DNA from 3 places in the Marinomonas epiphytica genome. Region 2 is predicted to be linked to each of the others. Evidence: riboswitches for the same ligand, from Rfam matches in the RefSeq annotation. Region 2 holds a riboswitch; each other region holds the start of a gene.
The links. A riboswitch is a leader RNA that binds a small molecule or an ion and turns the genes downstream of it on or off. The one in region 2 is predicted to bind thiamine pyrophosphate.
Positions count from the first base shown of each region.

Region 1 (5,376 bases), on a different contig from region 2:
TGGTGATCATTCCTTTAATCGGAGCAGTGGTTTCCTATGCTTCAAAGCGCTTTTTAAAACTTAGTACCCGTATTCAAAATGCCATGGGTGGAGTGACTGATGTTGCTTCTGAAGCTATTAAAGGCCATGAAGTGGTCAAAATCTTTGGCGGTAGTGATTACGAGAAAAAGCGATTTGCTCAAGCCTCAGAAGAAAATCGTCGCTCCCAGTTAAAGATGGAGATGACAAGGGCCCTTAATGTCCCCATTGTGCAGTTTATTGTTGCTATGGCATTGGCCGCTCTAATTTGGTTGGCACTGGACCCAAATATAAGTGCAGCTATGTCTGCCGGTGATTTTGTGGCTTTTATCGGTGCAGCAGGAATGTTAAGTAAGCCAATGCGCCAATTAACGGAAGTAAATAGTATTCTGCAAAAAGGGATTGCGGCAGCCTACAGCATTTTTGCTTTCTTAGATATGCAAGAAGAGCAAGATAAAGGCAAGAAACATGCAGGCCGCTTAAAAGGCGCTTTGGCATGGCAAGGGCTGAATTTTCAGTACCCCGGAGCCGAGAAAAAAGCCTTGGATAACATTCAGCTTAGCCTACCTGCTGGTCAAACATTGGCTTTGGTGGGGCGCTCTGGTAGCGGTAAATCTACCATGGCTAACTTGATTCCGCGCTTTTACGATGTTGAGGGTGAGCAAATCTTGTTGGATGGCCATTCCATTAACGACTATCGTTTAGCGGATTTAAGGAAAAACATAGCTTTGGTGAACCAGCAAGTCATCTTGTTTAATGGCACAATACGTGAAAACATCGCCTATGGTAGTTTGCGCAGTGCCACAGATAAAGATGTGATGGCAGCGGCAAAAGCGGCTAATGCTTGGGACTTTATTGAAAAACTCGACCAGGGCTTAAATACCATGGTTGGGGAGAATGGGGTCTTGTTATCTGGGGGGCAGCGACAGCGCATCGCTATTGCTCGAGCCATTCTAAAAAATGCGCCCATCTTAATTCTGGACGAAGCCACGTCAGCATTAGATACCGAATCCGAGCGAGCTATCCAAATGGCACTGGAAAACTTGATGGAAAATCGCACTACCATCGCCATTGCTCATAGGCTGTCTACCATTGAAAAAGCCGATATTATTGCGGTGGTGGAAGATGGCAAAATTGTTGAGCAAGGTACACACCATGAGCTGCTAGAAAAGCAGGGCGCTTATGCTCAGCTACACAGTCAGCAGTTTAGCGAATCAAGTAGCAGCTAAAAGATGTGGTGGTATCGAATTGTCTTGTTACTGTTAACGCCGTTTATTTTATTAAAACTGCGGCGTTTTCAGCGCCAATATGAGGGTTACCGTTTTTCTGAAGCCCTAGGGGCATGGTCGCCATTGTCTGTTGATCTTTGGGTGCACTGTGCCTCAGTCGGTGAGGTCTTAGCGGCACGTCCATTAATTCATGCTTGGCAAGAGTCGCATCCAGGTGCCAGTTTGTTAATCACAACGGTTACCCCAACCGGCGCGGAACAGGTAGCAAAAGCCTTTCCTAACGCTAATCATAAGTACCTACCAGTCGACTTGATGTGGTGCGTGAAAAGAGCATTAAAGTCATTATCTTGTCCACAGCTTTGGGTTGTTGAGACTGAATTGTGGCCAAACCTACTCTCGGTCGCTAAGAGGCAAGGTCGTCGAATTAGTGTGGTTAATGCCAGATTGAGTGAACGATCTTTTCGGCGTTATAAAAAATTTTCTTCCTTATCTGCCACTATAATGGCTCAGCCCGATTTGATTTTGGCTCATGGCGACGATGATGCTGCGCGTTTTCGCCAGCTTGGTGCCTCCCATGTAGAGGTGACGGGAAGCATTAAATTTGATCTTCAGCCAAGTGAAGCGGTTCTTGCGTCGAACTGGCGCGAGCTGATTGGTACTTCTTTTGTCTGGGTAGCAGCAAGTACTCACCAGGGGGAAGATGAGCTTTTTCTAAAAGCCCATCAAACCTTGCGAGAGCATATTCACGACGCCATCTTGATAATCGTACCCCGCCACCCCGAACGCTTCACTGACGTGTTCGGGATGGCCCAGCAAACATTTGCACTCACTGGAAGGCGTAGTGAAACTCCCCCTCAGAACTGGTCTGATTTTGCCGTTCTCATTGGCGATAGTATGGGGGAGCTGATGCATTACTATCAAGCATCAGATGTGGCTTTGGTCGCAGGGAGCTTTATTCCTCGTGGCGGTCATAACCCTATTGAAGCTGCCGTGCTGAAAAAGCCTCTTTTGGTAGGAGAACACACTTTTAACTTCGCTGAAATCACCGAGCAGCTTGTTGAGCAGCAGGCAGCGGCACGGTGCCAGGATGCTGAATCCTTGTCAGAGATGTTGCTGAATTTGGCGAGGTCTCCAGAAATGTCTCATTCCATGGGACAAGCCGCTTTCAATTTTGCTAGGCAAAATCAAGGGGCCGTGGCGCGAACTTTAGCGCAAATAGACAAGCTCTAAGGGAGTCTTTACAATAGCGTTTCACTATCTCATGGGGTGCTTTGAAGAAAACTAGTTTTCTTCTAACGCTGAGAGGTCGTTATCGGCTAACCCATTGAACCTGATCCAGATTGTGCTGGCGTAGGAATCGAGATGACAAGTTGGTTAACTACCTTGTGTCTTTCCCGAGCGCCGCTTTTTTATATATAGGAGCGACACCGTGATACCTTCTTTGAAAAACTCTATTGTGGCCATTGTAGCTGCCCTTGCCAGTGCTAACTTAGTAGCCAATACCTTAAATGTTTACACTTATGACTCTTTTGCGGCTGACTGGGGGCCTGGTCCAAAAATTAAAGCCAATTTTGAGGCTGAGTGTGACTGCGAGGTGAACTTTATTGCCTTAGATTCTTCTGTGGGTATTTTGTCCCGTGTGCAGTTAGAAGGTAAAAGCAGTGAAGCGGATGTTCTATTAGGCTTAGACCTGAACCTTATGCAGACCGCTTCCCAAAGCGGTTTGTTAGCAAAGCATGCCGTAGATACGTCGGCGGTAACGCTTGCTGGTGGTTGGTCAGATGAGGAGTTTGTGCCTTTCGACCACGGACATTTCGCGTTTATTTATAATTCTGAAACCTTAGCTGAGCCACCAACAAGTTTGCAAGAAGTGGTTGAGAATCAAGAGCTAAAAGTGATTTACCAAGATCCAAGAACCAGTACCCCCGGCTTAGGCTTGTTGCTATGGATGAAGGCGGTTTATGGTGATCAGGCACCCCAAGCCTGGGAAAAACTCGCTTCTCATACAGTTACTGTGACCAAAGGGTGGTATGAAGGCTACAGTCTGTTCTTAAAAGGTGAGGCTGATGTTGTTCTAAGTTATACCACATCGCCTGCTTATCATGTTGTTGCCGAAGGGGAAACTAAGTACAAGGCAGCGCCAGCTTCAGAAGGCTATTATCCACAGGTGGAAGTGGCCGCTATGCTAAAGAGCTCTAAACAGCCTGAGCTGGCTAAGCAATTTATGGCGTTCATCTTGAGCCCAGGTTTCCAGTCTGAAATACCAACAGGTAACTGGATGCTTCCAGTGGTCTCTCCAAAAGAGCCATTGCCAGCAGTATTTGCACCGGCACTAGCCGTGGACAAGCAAGTTTTGCTTCCTCAAGAGCAAGTGGCGAAAAAGCGTAAAGCGTGGGTGAACGAGTGGCTCGATGCAACGACACGTTAATTGCGCATTGAGTTCCTTCAAGGCTCGGTGGCATCTCTTGCCAGCCAGCCTTGGAGTGCTGTGTTTTGTGATTGTTGGGGCAGCCAGTTTGGCTGCCCTTTTGCGTTACTCGGAATTTAGCCAGTGGCTAGAATACCTGTCTGAGCCTTATTTATGGCGCGTTATTCGCTTTTCACTTTGGCAGGCCTTATTAAGCAGTGTGATCAGTATTCTCGTGGCTATTCCTGTTGTGTCTTGTCTCGCTCACAGACAAATTTGGGGAAAAGCTTGGCTATTACAGTTGTTTGCTATTTCCATGGTGGTTCCGACTATAGTGGCCATTCTTGGTTTAGTGGTCGTGTATGGTCGGACAGGCTGGCTTAATCAGTTATTGGGGATCGAAGTGCCTCTTTATGGCCTATTTGGAATTTTGCTGGCGCATGTGTTTTTAAACATGCCTTTGGCGGCCAGATTGTTGCTACAAGGATATGGCTTGGTTCCTGTTGGTCAGTGGCGTCAGGCGTCTCAGTTGGGGTTTAATCGTTGGCAATCTTTTCGGTTAATTGAATGGCATTACCTAAAAAAAGTCTTGCCAGGGACCTTTGTTTTAACCTTTATGTTGTGTTTTTCTAGCTTTGCTGTGGTCTTATCTTTAGGGGGTGGGCCCAAATCCAGCACTTTAGAAGTGGCCATATATCAAGCACTCAGGTTTGAGTTTGACCTTGGCAAGGCGAGCTTTCTTGCTGTGTTGCAAGTATTAATCTGCACGCTTTTCGCGGTACTGGTGTACAGGTTGGCAGGCCTTAGGCACCAAGATACGAGTTTGTTAGCAGCCAGATATTACCCAGTGAAAGACAGTTACCTTGCCAGAAGTGTGGATGGCTTGGCATTTGGTGTGATGCTCTTATTAGTTATTCCTCCTTTTATTGCAATCTTTGAGCCTGTTTTTTCGCCTAAGTTTTTTGACACCTTATTGAGCTCTGGCCTTTGGCAAGCTGTTTGGGTCTCCATTAAAATTGCCTTTCCTGCTGCTCTGCTTAGTTTGTTGATTGCCATGAGTTTTGCTGTACTGGCTCGATATTGCTCAGAAAGGGGGCGGTTAAGCTTTTTACCTAATCAGCTGGAACATCTGAGTAATTTAATTTTAATGGTGCCAGGTATTGTGATTGCCACTGGCTTATTTCTATGGCTAAGAGAATTGGGTTACGGCTTGTCTTCTGGCTATTGGGTCGTGGTTTGGGTGAATGCGGTTATGGCTTTACCCTTTGTTATGCGAGCACTAATGCCAGTGATATATCAGCAGGAAAAACGTTTTCGCACTCTTTACATTAGCCTGGGTATTACAGGATGGTCTCGGTGGTGTCTTGAATGGCCGCTAGTGCGTACCAGTGTCGCACAGGCGTTTGCTTATGCTTTATTGTTATCACTTGGGGACATGGGGGCTATTGCCTTATTTGGTAGCCAGAATTTGCAGTCATTACCTCTGTATTTGTTTCAATTAATTGGCTCTTATCGACTAGAAGAAGGAGCTTGTGTGGCGGTGGTTTTGATTTCTCTATGTTTGTTGCTGTTTTGTACTACTGTGCGCCTTGTAGGAGGAAAAAACCATGTTGTCCATTGATCTTAGTTATAATTGGGCAGCCTTTGAGGCTCACTATCAGGTGACATTGGAGCCTGGTATTACCACTTTATTGGGTGGCAGTGGGGAAGGTAAAAGTACCT
Region 1 covers NZ_BAAGVX010000026.1:264,694-270,069, forward strand. The annotation lists gene msbA (lipid A export permease/ATP-binding protein MsbA) at 1-1,247, shown strand, start outside; gene ACYVGZ_RS06325 (3-deoxy-D-manno-octulosonic acid transferase) at 1,251-2,477, shown strand; TPP riboswitch at 2,500-2,622, shown strand; gene thiB (thiamine ABC transporter substrate binding subunit) at 2,677-3,675, shown strand; gene thiP (thiamine/thiamine pyrophosphate ABC transporter permease) at 3,713-5,275, shown strand; gene ACYVGZ_RS06340 (thiamine ABC transporter ATP-binding protein) at 5,262-5,376, shown strand, end outside.
Region 1: linked by a shared signal. The riboswitch ahead of thiB (thiamine ABC transporter substrate binding subunit) and the one ahead of thiC (phosphomethylpyrimidine synthase ThiC) in region 2 are both predicted to bind thiamine pyrophosphate.

Region 2 (5,376 bases):
TCTAAAGAGGGGAGTTGCTCTTCATAAAGTTTGGCCATTTCCATTTCAGACAAATTCTGAATGTCTTGCCATAACAACTCTTCGTTTGCCTGGCCCTCATCAAGTGGTAGGTTGAAACTTAGGTTAAGACGGGCTTTTACGGCTTCAGGCCAGCTGCCAAAGGCTTCTAGAATTTGTGCCTTAGTTAAGTCTAGGGTGTTCTGTTGGTCAGGATGACGTGCTTGGTTTAAGCTCTCAGCCTGATTAATGTAAGTCACACTGGCAATATGATTTTGTATTTTTGCGCTTGCCAGAGCCGCTAAAAGATTCGCATCGAATTCTAATGAAGAAGGGGCGATCAAGACCTTATCTTCTAGCATTTGCAGAGATTGCTGATATAACCCCGCGTCGTAGTAGTCTTGTGCAGCTTGAAAGTCACTTTCAATGGCCGCATTGGCGCTGCTGGTGTGAGGGTGGAAAATGCTGTCAGGAACCGTGTTTTCTTCGTTAGTACTGGTGTTTGCTGGTGTTTGCACCACAGTGAATGATTGTGGTGTATTTAAATCTAACGAGCCACAGGCACTAAGCAGAAAAGTACCTAGAGTTAATGGTATGATGCGTTGCGAAAATGAGATCATAAGCGGCACAATTTAATAGAACAAAGAGGCGACATGTTAGCACATAGTTCGGATGATGTTAGGGGCACACTTCACATAGTTGCGACCCCGATTGGAAATTTAGACGACTTTAGTAAAAGAGCGGAACAAACTTTACGAGATGTAGACTATATTGGTGCAGAAGATACCCGCCATACTAAGCGCTTACTGAATCATTTTGGAATCGAAGCCAAGTTATTCTCCCTCCATGACCATAACGAGAAAGACAAAGCGAATTATGTGGCCAGTTTGTTGGAAGAAGGGAAAAATGTTGCTTTGGTGTCTGACGCGGGTACGCCTTTAATTTCTGACCCAGGTTATCATATTGTGTCTAATTTACGGGAAAAAGGCTTGCGAGTATCCCCTGTACCGGGAGCGTGTGCTTTCATTGCGGCTCTATGTGCTTCAGGATTGGCGACAGACCAATTTTTCTTTGCGGGTTTTGTGCCTGCAAAATCTAAAGCCCGTTGCGACCTCTACGAGAGTTGGCAGTCTCAAGCTGGTACCGTGGTTTTCTATGAATCTACCCACCGTATCTACGATTCGATACAAGATTTAGACAAAGTATATGGTGATAGAGTGCAGGTTGTCATTGGCCGAGAAGTCACTAAAACCTTTGAGACCTTTTTGTCTGGTACGCCAAGTGAGCTGCTTACTCAATTTGATCAAGACGCCAACCAAATGCGTGGTGAGTTTGTAGTGATGCTGCAAATTGAAAAAATCGAAGCCAGTGCTGCAGAACAAGAGGCACAAAGGGTATTGGCGATACTTTTAGAAGATCTGCCGGTTAAACAAGCTGCTGCTATGGCAGCTAAATTAACCGGTGAAAAGAAAAACGCCCTATACAAAATGGCTTTAGAGATGAATCAATAACCGAAAGTTTTTCTCACTCCGATAGGTGAACAAGTTTACAGCTTGCTTTTTCTCAGTATACTAAGCGTCACTTGTCGGAGTGCCATATGGCTGAGATCGTACAAATAAGTACGGGATCCGCAGAACCTGATCGGGCTAATCCCCGCGTAGGAAACAAGAAAATCATTTTTCTTTTCTGCATTTTGTCGGTTTGTCTTCGCAAGTTGAATAGGGTGCAGCTACATACCTAATCAACTTGCTTTGAGTTAAACCTTCATTGTTAAGCAGTAAGTCGATATGAGTCTATCGAGCCTGCTTAAAGCGCATTTCAGACAAGCAATTTCCATAACAATATTAAAGGGAACTGCTTAATGTCGAATCCAACAACACCTAAAAGAATATCTAAGTCCAGTCGCGAAGCGTCACGTTTGCAAGCAAAGCAATTCATCGATAGCTTACAAGCAACGCCTTTTCCTGCTTCGGAACGCATTTATGTGCAAGGTAGTCAGGAAACCATCCGAGTTCCTATGCGGAAAATCCATCTTACCGATACCGTCGTTGGTTCGGACCCCGCCAAATTAACTTTTGAGCCAAATGAGCCTGTGTATGTCTACGACTGCTCTGGTCCATACGGTGACATAAATAACAAAATTGATGTTTATAAAGGCATTGATGCCATTAGAGCGAGTTGGATAGAGCAGCGTGATGATACTCAAGAATTAGATGCGGTTTCGTCTGAGTTTGCTCAATCTCGCTTGGCAGACAGTCGTTTAGACGAATTGCGTTTTAAAGCATTGCCAACAGTCCGAAAGGCGAAGTCTGGTCAGTGCGTAACGCAAATGCACTATGCCAAGAAGGGTATCATCACCCCAGAAATGGAATACATTGCTATTCGTGAAAACCAGAATTTAGCGGCCATTCAGAGTGAGCTGTTATTAAAACAACACCCAGGCCAGAGCTTTGGCGCCAATATTCAAGAGCAAATCACCCCCGAGTTTATTCGCGACGAAGTAGCCAAAGGTCGAGCGATTATCCCGAATAATATTAACCACCCAGAATCAGAGCCTATGATCATAGGGCGAAACTTTCTGGTTAAAGTGAATGCGAATATTGGCAACTCTGCTGTTACATCATCCATTGAAGAAGAGGTCGAAAAATTAGTGTGGTCGACTCGCTGGGGGGCCGATACCGTGATGGATTTGTCCACGGGGAAAAACATTCATGAAACCCGTGAATGGATTCTAAGAAACTCGCCTGTGCCAATTGGTACTGTCCCTATTTATCAGGCTTTAGAAAAAGTGGATGGTGTGGCGGAAGATCTAAATTGGCAGGTATTTCGAGACACACTAATAGAGCAAGCGGAGCAGGGAGTAGATTATTTTACGATTCATGCCGGTGTGTTATTACGTTTTGTACCAATGACGGCAAAACGATTGACGGGGATTGTTTCTCGTGGCGGCTCGATTATGGCTAAATGGTGTCTGGCCCATCATGAAGAAAACTTTTTATATACCCGCTTTAGAGAAATTTGTGAGATTTGTGCAGCCTACGACGTGTCGCTGTCGTTAGGAGATGGTTTGCGTCCTGGCTCCATTATGGACGCCAACGATGAAGCTCAAATGTCAGAACTGCGTACATTAGGTGAGCTGACAAAGGTGGCTTGGGAATACGATGTGCAAGTCATGATTGAAGGGCCAGGCCATGTTCCTATGCAACTTATTGAAGAAAACATGCATGAGCAATTAGAGCATTGTCATGAAGCACCTTTCTACACCTTAGGGCCCTTAACGCAAGATATTGCGCCAGGCTATGACCATATTACCTCAGGTATAGGCGCCGCCCAAATAGGTTGGTATGGGTGTGCTATGTTGTGTTATGTGACCCCCAAAGAACATTTAGGTTTGCCTAATAAAGAAGATGTAAAGCAGGGCTTAATTACCTATAAAATTGCGGCTCATGCCGCTGATTTGGCGAAAGGTCACCCCGGCGCTCAAATTCGTGATAACGCTTTATCCAAAGCACGTTTTGAGTTCCGTTGGGAGGACCAATTTAACCTCGCGCTAGACCCTGAAACAGCACGCCAGTACCACGACGAAACCTTGCCTCAAGCCTCTGGTAAGGTGGCCCACTTTTGTTCTATGTGTGGCCCGAAGTTTTGTTCTATGAAAATCACTCAAGAAGTACGTGACTACGCCAAAGATCTAGAAGTACAGGCTTTAACTTTACCGGATGTAGAGGCTGATCAAGGCATGCAAAAAATGTCAGAGCAGTTTCGTGAATTAGGCAGTCAGGTGTATTTAAGCCAAGATAAATTAGTGTCCTCAGAGTTAGAACCCTTTGCTCCGATGGATAAAGAAAAAATGGGGCTTTACCCTGTTGTAGATACATTAGAGTGGCTGGAGTGTGTCCTAAAGCAAGGTGTTAAGCTGGCCCAATTGCGTATTAAAGAGCCCGATTATAGTCAGCTTAAAGAGCAAATTGCCCAGGCGATTGCCCTAGGTGAACAATACCAAGCCCAAGTATTCATTAATGATTTCTGGCAATTGGCCATTGAGCTTGGCGCTTATGGCGTTCACTTGGGCCAAGAAGATTTACAAGTCGCAGATTTACAGAAAATACAGCAAGCAGGGTTGCGTTTTGGGGTCAGCACTCACGATGAACAAGAGCTTAAGCAAGCTCTGCACCTCAAACCCAGCTATGTGGCATTGGGGCACATTTTTCCTACTCAAACTAAACAAATGCCATCTCAACCTCAAGGTTTAACAGAGCTTGCTAGGCAAGTGGCTTTAATTGATGGTGCTGTACCTACTGTGGCCATTGGTGGCATTAGCCAAGAACGTTTTGCCAGTGTTGTGAAAACGGGCGTAGACAGCGTGGCGGTGGTCACCGCAATTACTCAGTCACAGAATCCTGAGCGAGTGATAAAACAGCTTATGTCGGAATGCTTACAGCCAGTAGGAACAAAGCCATGACCCAAAAGTGTCTAATCCAATTGAATGATGAAGCCTATCATTTTGCGGGCCAAACTCTTGCTGACCTGTTAGTAGAGCTAGAAAGCGAGGGGCGAGGGTTGGCCATTGCTTTGAATCAGCAAGTGGTACCCAAAAGCCTATGGGCTTCTACCACCCTTGAGGCAGGGCAACATGTTTATATATTTGAATCGATTGCAGGAGGATAGAAATGGAACCTTTAGTCATTGCCGGTCATGAGTTTCAATCGCGCTTATTCACAGGGACAGGAAAATACGCCAGTGCTGATACCATGATGAACTCATTGCTGGCCAGTGAAACGCAACTGGTGACCTTGTCATTAAGGCGCATGGACCTGCAAAATCAGTCTGATAATATTTTGCAGCCTTTACAGCAACAGGGCTTAAAACTATTGCCAAATACATCGGGTGCCAGAACCGCAAAAGAAGCCGTGTTTGCCGCAGAATTGGCCCGGGAAGCTCTGCAAACAAACTGGGTGAAATTAGAAATTCACCCAGACCCAAGGTATTTAATGCCAGACGGAATGGAAACCTTGCTTGCCGCTGAAGAGTTGGTCAAAAAAGGCTTTGTTGTCATGCCTTATGTGCATGCTGACCCCGTTTTATGTAAGCGTTTGGAAGAAGTCGGTAGTCAGTGCGTCATGCCGCTTGGGTCGCCTATCGGTTCAAATATGGGCTTGGCAAGCCGTCCATTTTTAGAAATTATCATAGAGCAAAGTAATGTGCCCGTCATTGTGGATGCAGGAATAGGGGCACCATCGGATGCTGCATTGGCGTTAGAAATTGGCGCTGACGCTGTTTTAGTCAATACCGCGATGGCGGTTGCGAAACAGCCAGTTCCAATGGCGCAGGCTTTTAAAATGGCGGTGCAAGCGGGGCGTATGGCATATGAAGCAGGCC
Region 2 covers NZ_BAAGVX010000002.1:174,203-179,578, reverse strand. The annotation lists gene ACYVGZ_RS01335 (penicillin-binding protein activator) at 1-617, opposite strand, end outside; gene rsmI (16S rRNA (cytidine(1402)-2'-O)-methyltransferase) at 651-1,508, shown strand; TPP riboswitch at 1,574-1,678, shown strand; gene thiC (phosphomethylpyrimidine synthase ThiC) at 1,859-4,459, shown strand; gene thiS (sulfur carrier protein ThiS) at 4,456-4,665, shown strand; gene ACYVGZ_RS01315 (thiazole synthase) at 4,668-5,376, shown strand, end outside.

Region 3 (5,376 bases), on a different contig from region 2:
TAATAATGGCCGCCATGACCACTTTTGATGCCATACCATAACCCAGCCACAGCATAAAAATCGGAGCCAAGGCGAACACCGGAATCGCTTGACTGGCAATCAGCAAAGGCAACAGCCAACGCCTTAAAGGTGCAAATAGTGCCATTTGCAAAGCAAAGAGAACCCCAAAGACAAGGCCAAGCAACAACCCCAATAGAATCTCTTGTAGGGTAACTAGCGTATGCTTGAACAATATATGTACATCATTCATTAAGACATTCAAGACCCGTAAGGGGGACGGCAAAATGTAATTGGGCAATCCAAAAACACTCACTATGCTGTGCCAAGCAAGAGCAAAAACCACCAAAGTACAGGCTAGGCGAACAAGCTTTGAGTCGAGACATTTCTTTAGCTTGTTGACACTCAACCATGAACCAGAAGGAGACTGAACACTCATGGGTACCCCCCTTCAAGGTCGTCTTGCAGTACCGACAAAATATGCTCATAACAAAGAGCCGTTGTGGCATCCTGTGTTCGCGGGGGGGGACTAATAGGCACCTCAACCTTACGAGCACAACTGGGATTGCCAGATAAAATGTAAACTGTATCGGCAAGGCGTACCGCTTCTTGTGGGTCATGAGTAATCAGGACGACAGCTTTATGCTTGAGCATCTGATGAGCCAAAGATTGTAAGTGGTGGCGGGTAATGGCATCTAACGCCGAAAAAGGCTCATCCATTAAAATAATTGGCTTATCTTGCAGCAAGGTTCTAGCAAGAGCAGCACGTTGCCGCATTCCGCCAGACAACTGTTGAGGATAATAGCTTGCGTATTGTGCTAGTCCGACGGCTTTTAGTACCTCTCGTGCGGGTTCAGAAAAGGCTTTCGTTTTGGACTGTTTACCCCCTTTAAAACGCTCTGCTATGCACACATTCTCCATGACGGTTAGCCAAGGATAGAGTAAATCTTGCTGAGCCATATAAGCAATTTTACCAGAGAAATATTCAGCAAAGGCGTGCTTATTTGGCTGTCCGCGAACCGTCACTTGGGTATTCAGTAAACCCGCCAAGTAACGCAACAAACTACTTTTACCACAACCACTACGCCCAAGAATGCAGGTCCAGCCATGCTGTTTTATGGTCATGGATAAGCCATCGATAACGGGACGCTCAGTGCCGTTATAAAGCAAACTAAATTGCTCTAACTGAAAGTCCACGCTTGCGAGTTCTTGTTTAAGAGAGGTCATACTGATGGCCAGCATAGAAATGATGTACAGGCCCGTGCCCCTGCCCAACAGATAATCGATCAGCGTGTTGCAAAGCGTTAGAAATGTAACCTTTTGCGGCCTGAACTGAACCTGCTAGCGAGTGACCTTGGGCTAAGAAAGAAGCAATAGCCGCAGATAAAGTGCAGCCTGTTCCGTGCGTATTCTTAGTAGACACCCTTGGTGCGCTAAAGGTTTGCACCTTATCAGCCAATATTAAAAAGTCGCTACTCAGTGGCTCTTGGTCAAAGTGTCCTCCTTTCAACAGCACGGCTTTGGCGGGCAATAAACGCAACTGTTCTTGTAATAAGACCAATTCAGAAGCACTTTTTGGCATAACCTCTCCCACTAAAGCCACCGCTTCGGGTAAGTTAGGGGTGATTAGATCAGCAAGGTGAAAGAGTTCATTTTTTAAGGTCTGGATGGCCGTCTCGGGAAGCAATAAATCTCCGCTAGTAGCCACCATAACAGGGTCTATTACCACAAAGGGAGGCTGATATTGACACAATTTTTTCGCTACCAGACGGATAATTTCTGGGTCAGCTAACATGCCAATTTTGACTGCAGCAATATTGAGATCACTGAACACAGCATCTAATTGCTGCTCCACAAACTCAAGTGGAATAGCAAAAATGCCTGATACGCCTAAGGTATTTTGAGCCGTGACAGCGGTAATCACAGAGCAGGCATAACCACCTGTTGCACTAATCGCTTTAATATCTGCTTGAATACCAGCACCACCACCACTGTCAGAACCGGCAATGGTTAGCACAATAGGGCAAGAAGGTTGAGAGGTTGGTGACGCCAAGTTTGACATAGTAGCTCCATAGCGAGCGTAAAAAACTACATCAATTCGCGCGATGCGAAACCTTGGGTGTATAAAGCTACAAACAAGAAGAATAGTTCCCTACGCCAGTGTTAACTGAATCAGGTTCAACGGGTCTGCAACTTTGTGCACTCTCAGCCAATATTAGGCCCCCCGACTATATGCCAACATAGTAGCAAGTCTTGCTTAAAGATCAACTGCTTATAAAATGAAAAAGCCGCCTTTGTTGCTTCAACAAAGGCGGCTTTAGTATGTTTTTAACGCTAGCGGTACAAACGCGCCTCAAGTAAACGAGTTTGTTTCAGCCCAGCAAGCCCTTTTGCGCCAGCAAGTACAGCCAGATCTAAAACGGGCTCAATTAGCACCACGCTTAGGTAGGCTAAACCAAAACTGGCCACTGCCGTTAGGTTTTCCGCTGAGAAGCCTTGACCATAAAACGCCCAAAATGCCACCCAAGCGATAATGCCACCTTGGTAAGTTAGCGACAGTTTTAGAGCCTGTTGGTAAGATAAATCTACATAGGCTGTGTGCGCAGGAATAATGCGGCGGGCAACTATTCCCATTGCGAATAAAGGTAACAGCAAGGTGGTGACGTTCATGCCGTACTGAGGCAGATCAAAAGGCGCGAACAGAATGCCTTGTAATAAAAGTCCCATCAGCAAGCCAATTGATGCAGCCCCTGCGCCAAACAGTAAAAACAAGGTGGATCCTAAGATGAAGTGGACTTCTGACACCCCCACCCCATGATGTGGCATCACTTCAAAGAAGAAAAATACCAGTAAACTGGTGAGCACACTTCGCCCAACAAGCGAGCCTAAGCCTGACTCTTTAATGGTTTCCACACTTGCTTTGGCAGCAAGTCCAAAGCCTGCTACAGCGGTAGCGTAACTTAAAATAATCTTGGCGCCGTCTACGACACCGGGTTCAATATGCATAATAATTTCCCTAATGAGCCTCACACCACCCGTATGAGTCTAATTAACCAATATAAGCAAGCTTATATTATCTAATATGAAGGCCGGTCTCCGGGCTGATTTACACTTAGGTAAACTTACCGTTGCGGGGGCAGCATAGGTTTTGTTTGCACATACCTATTTCCCAGTTTCACCAGTTACTACTGACACCTTCATAGCCTGTGTTCAGAGCGTCTACTCTGAACCTCGAGAATACGTTCAGATACGACTGAACGCAATCTCAAAAATATCAATTACGCATGGTTTATAGTCACTTTGGCTAACAAGCCGCTACGACTTGTTGATGCAAAAAGAGCACATCATCGCCACTCAATTGATGTAAATCTTGCCCGCTCTTTATTAAAGTGGTGATTTCATAAAGTGAATGTACTTGGCTGTTAAATAAGACCACAACAAGCTCATCTCCTGGGGCCAATGCATGCTGCTCTCCATAGTCCGTATAACGAGCCGCACCAACCGACAACAAAATTTCCTGAGGGTAATTTGCCTGGGCCAAAAGCGCGGTAAAGTCATGCAGAACCCCTTGCTCTGTTTGCTCCATCATCTGTGATACAGACCAGGCTAACAAGTCTTCATAGAAGACACTGTAGTCGGCAATAGACACACTCTCAGTGCAGGCAAGCCACTGCTTATTGCGACAATGGAAACCACACAGCTGATAATGCGCTAAGCTATTAGCACGGTCGAATGAGGGCAGTTCAAGGTCCTTTACTGCCAAGCCTTTACTGGCTGGGCCCCAATTCTTTTTCTGGGCAAGCTTATCAACAATGGCATTACGATAAGAGGCATCATTTACCAGAGTCATCGCATAGGGGTGCATGACAATCAAACGCTGTTGCTGGTCATATCGTAGAGTGGCTTTTAATGCCAATTCTGGCTCCATTTGCACCTTGGGCTGTGCCTCTTGTGTCAACTGAGGTAACACAAGATGCGTACTGGAATAAGGGTTAACGGCCAAATAGGCGTCTTTCGCTTGCGGTACATAAAATGGAAAAATCGCTTGTGGGCCCTCTCCTGAAGGACTAGCAAAAGCTTGAATTTCTCCCGTTTGCTCCAAATGACCCGCTGAGTTTCCACCAATACCTAAACCAAACATGGGCTCATCAAGTTGTTTTTGCTTTAATTTCATGCGTTTAATCATGCTTACAAAGCAGTCTAGCGCCATCGCGACATCGGCTGTTTCAACCTTCTCTTTCGGGTTGTGGCTGATGCCCTTCTCACACCTTACAAACAACATTCCGATGTCTGCAATATTAGCAATCACCATGGCATCATGCCCTGCCCCACTCGATAACGATAAAGCGGCCTTGGCTGTGTGTTGCTCCACCACCTTAGACCAATCCTGCTGCAAAGCCCCATTACAAGGGACGGCTTTCGCTTGATAAAGCGTTTCTGCTTGAAACCCCATGTTACGCTGCCCTGCGATGTTTTCTAACTCTACTAACATGTCATCACAGGCTTGTTCTAAGCGATCTTGGTCTTGGCTGCGAATATCTATTGTAAAGGCCACTTGACCAGGAATAACGTTCACAGCCCCAGGACCAACCTGACACTTCCCAACTGTTGCGACAATCGACCGAGATTGAGCATGCTGCTCAATGGCCAACATCATTTGTGCTGCACACATTAGGGCATCTTGTCTTAATGCCATTGGTACCGTGCCCGCATGGCCAGCCATGCCAGTCAAACTCACTTGATAGCGCTTAGCTCCGGCGATGCCAGTAACCACGCCGACAGCTAGATCTTTGCTTTCTAACACTGGCCCTTGCTCTATATGGACTTCTAGATACGCAAGCAGATCTTTTGCTAACCGATGATCCTTACCGGCTTTGTCAGGATCTAAACCAAACTCTTGCATGGCTTGGGCCATGGTAATACCTTGGCTGTCTTGAACCGACAACCAGTTAGGATCAAAGTCTCCAGACACGGCACTCGATCCAATTAACGTGGTGTTAAAACGAGTACCCTCTTCATCGGCAAAAGCGACCACATCAATATGAAAAGGAAAGTCTTCATTTTTTAATTCTGCTAATGCTTGAATGGCTAACAATACTCCCAAGGTGCCATCGTATTTGCCTGCATTCACCACGGTATCACTGTGGGAGCCTAACAATAGACTGGGCATAGAAGGGGACTTAGCCACCTTACGCCCCCATTGATTACCCACACTGTCTTGCCATACTTCCAGCCCTGCTTGTTTCATCCAGACAGCAATTTGTTGATGAGCGGCCTTGTGCTCTGGAGTAAGATAAGCACGGCTCACGCCGTAATCTATATCAGAAAAGGTCGCCAGCACTTCTGCTTGCGCCATAATTTGCATTGCGCTTTTGTGAC
Region 3 covers NZ_BAAGVX010000033.1:175,972-181,347, forward strand. The annotation lists gene ACYVGZ_RS11120 (ABC transporter permease) at 1-436, opposite strand, end outside; gene ACYVGZ_RS11125 (ABC transporter ATP-binding protein) at 433-1,224, opposite strand; gene thiD (bifunctional hydroxymethylpyrimidine kinase/phosphomethylpyrimidine kinase) at 1,211-2,059, opposite strand; TPP riboswitch at 2,130-2,234, opposite strand; gene ACYVGZ_RS11135 (energy-coupling factor ABC transporter permease) at 2,332-3,003, opposite strand; cobalamin riboswitch at 3,068-3,211, opposite strand; gene ACYVGZ_RS11140 (allantoate amidohydrolase) at 3,302-5,376, opposite strand, start outside.
Region 3: linked by a shared signal. The riboswitch ahead of thiD (bifunctional hydroxymethylpyrimidine kinase/phosphomethylpyrimidine kinase) and the one ahead of thiC (phosphomethylpyrimidine synthase ThiC) in region 2 are both predicted to bind thiamine pyrophosphate.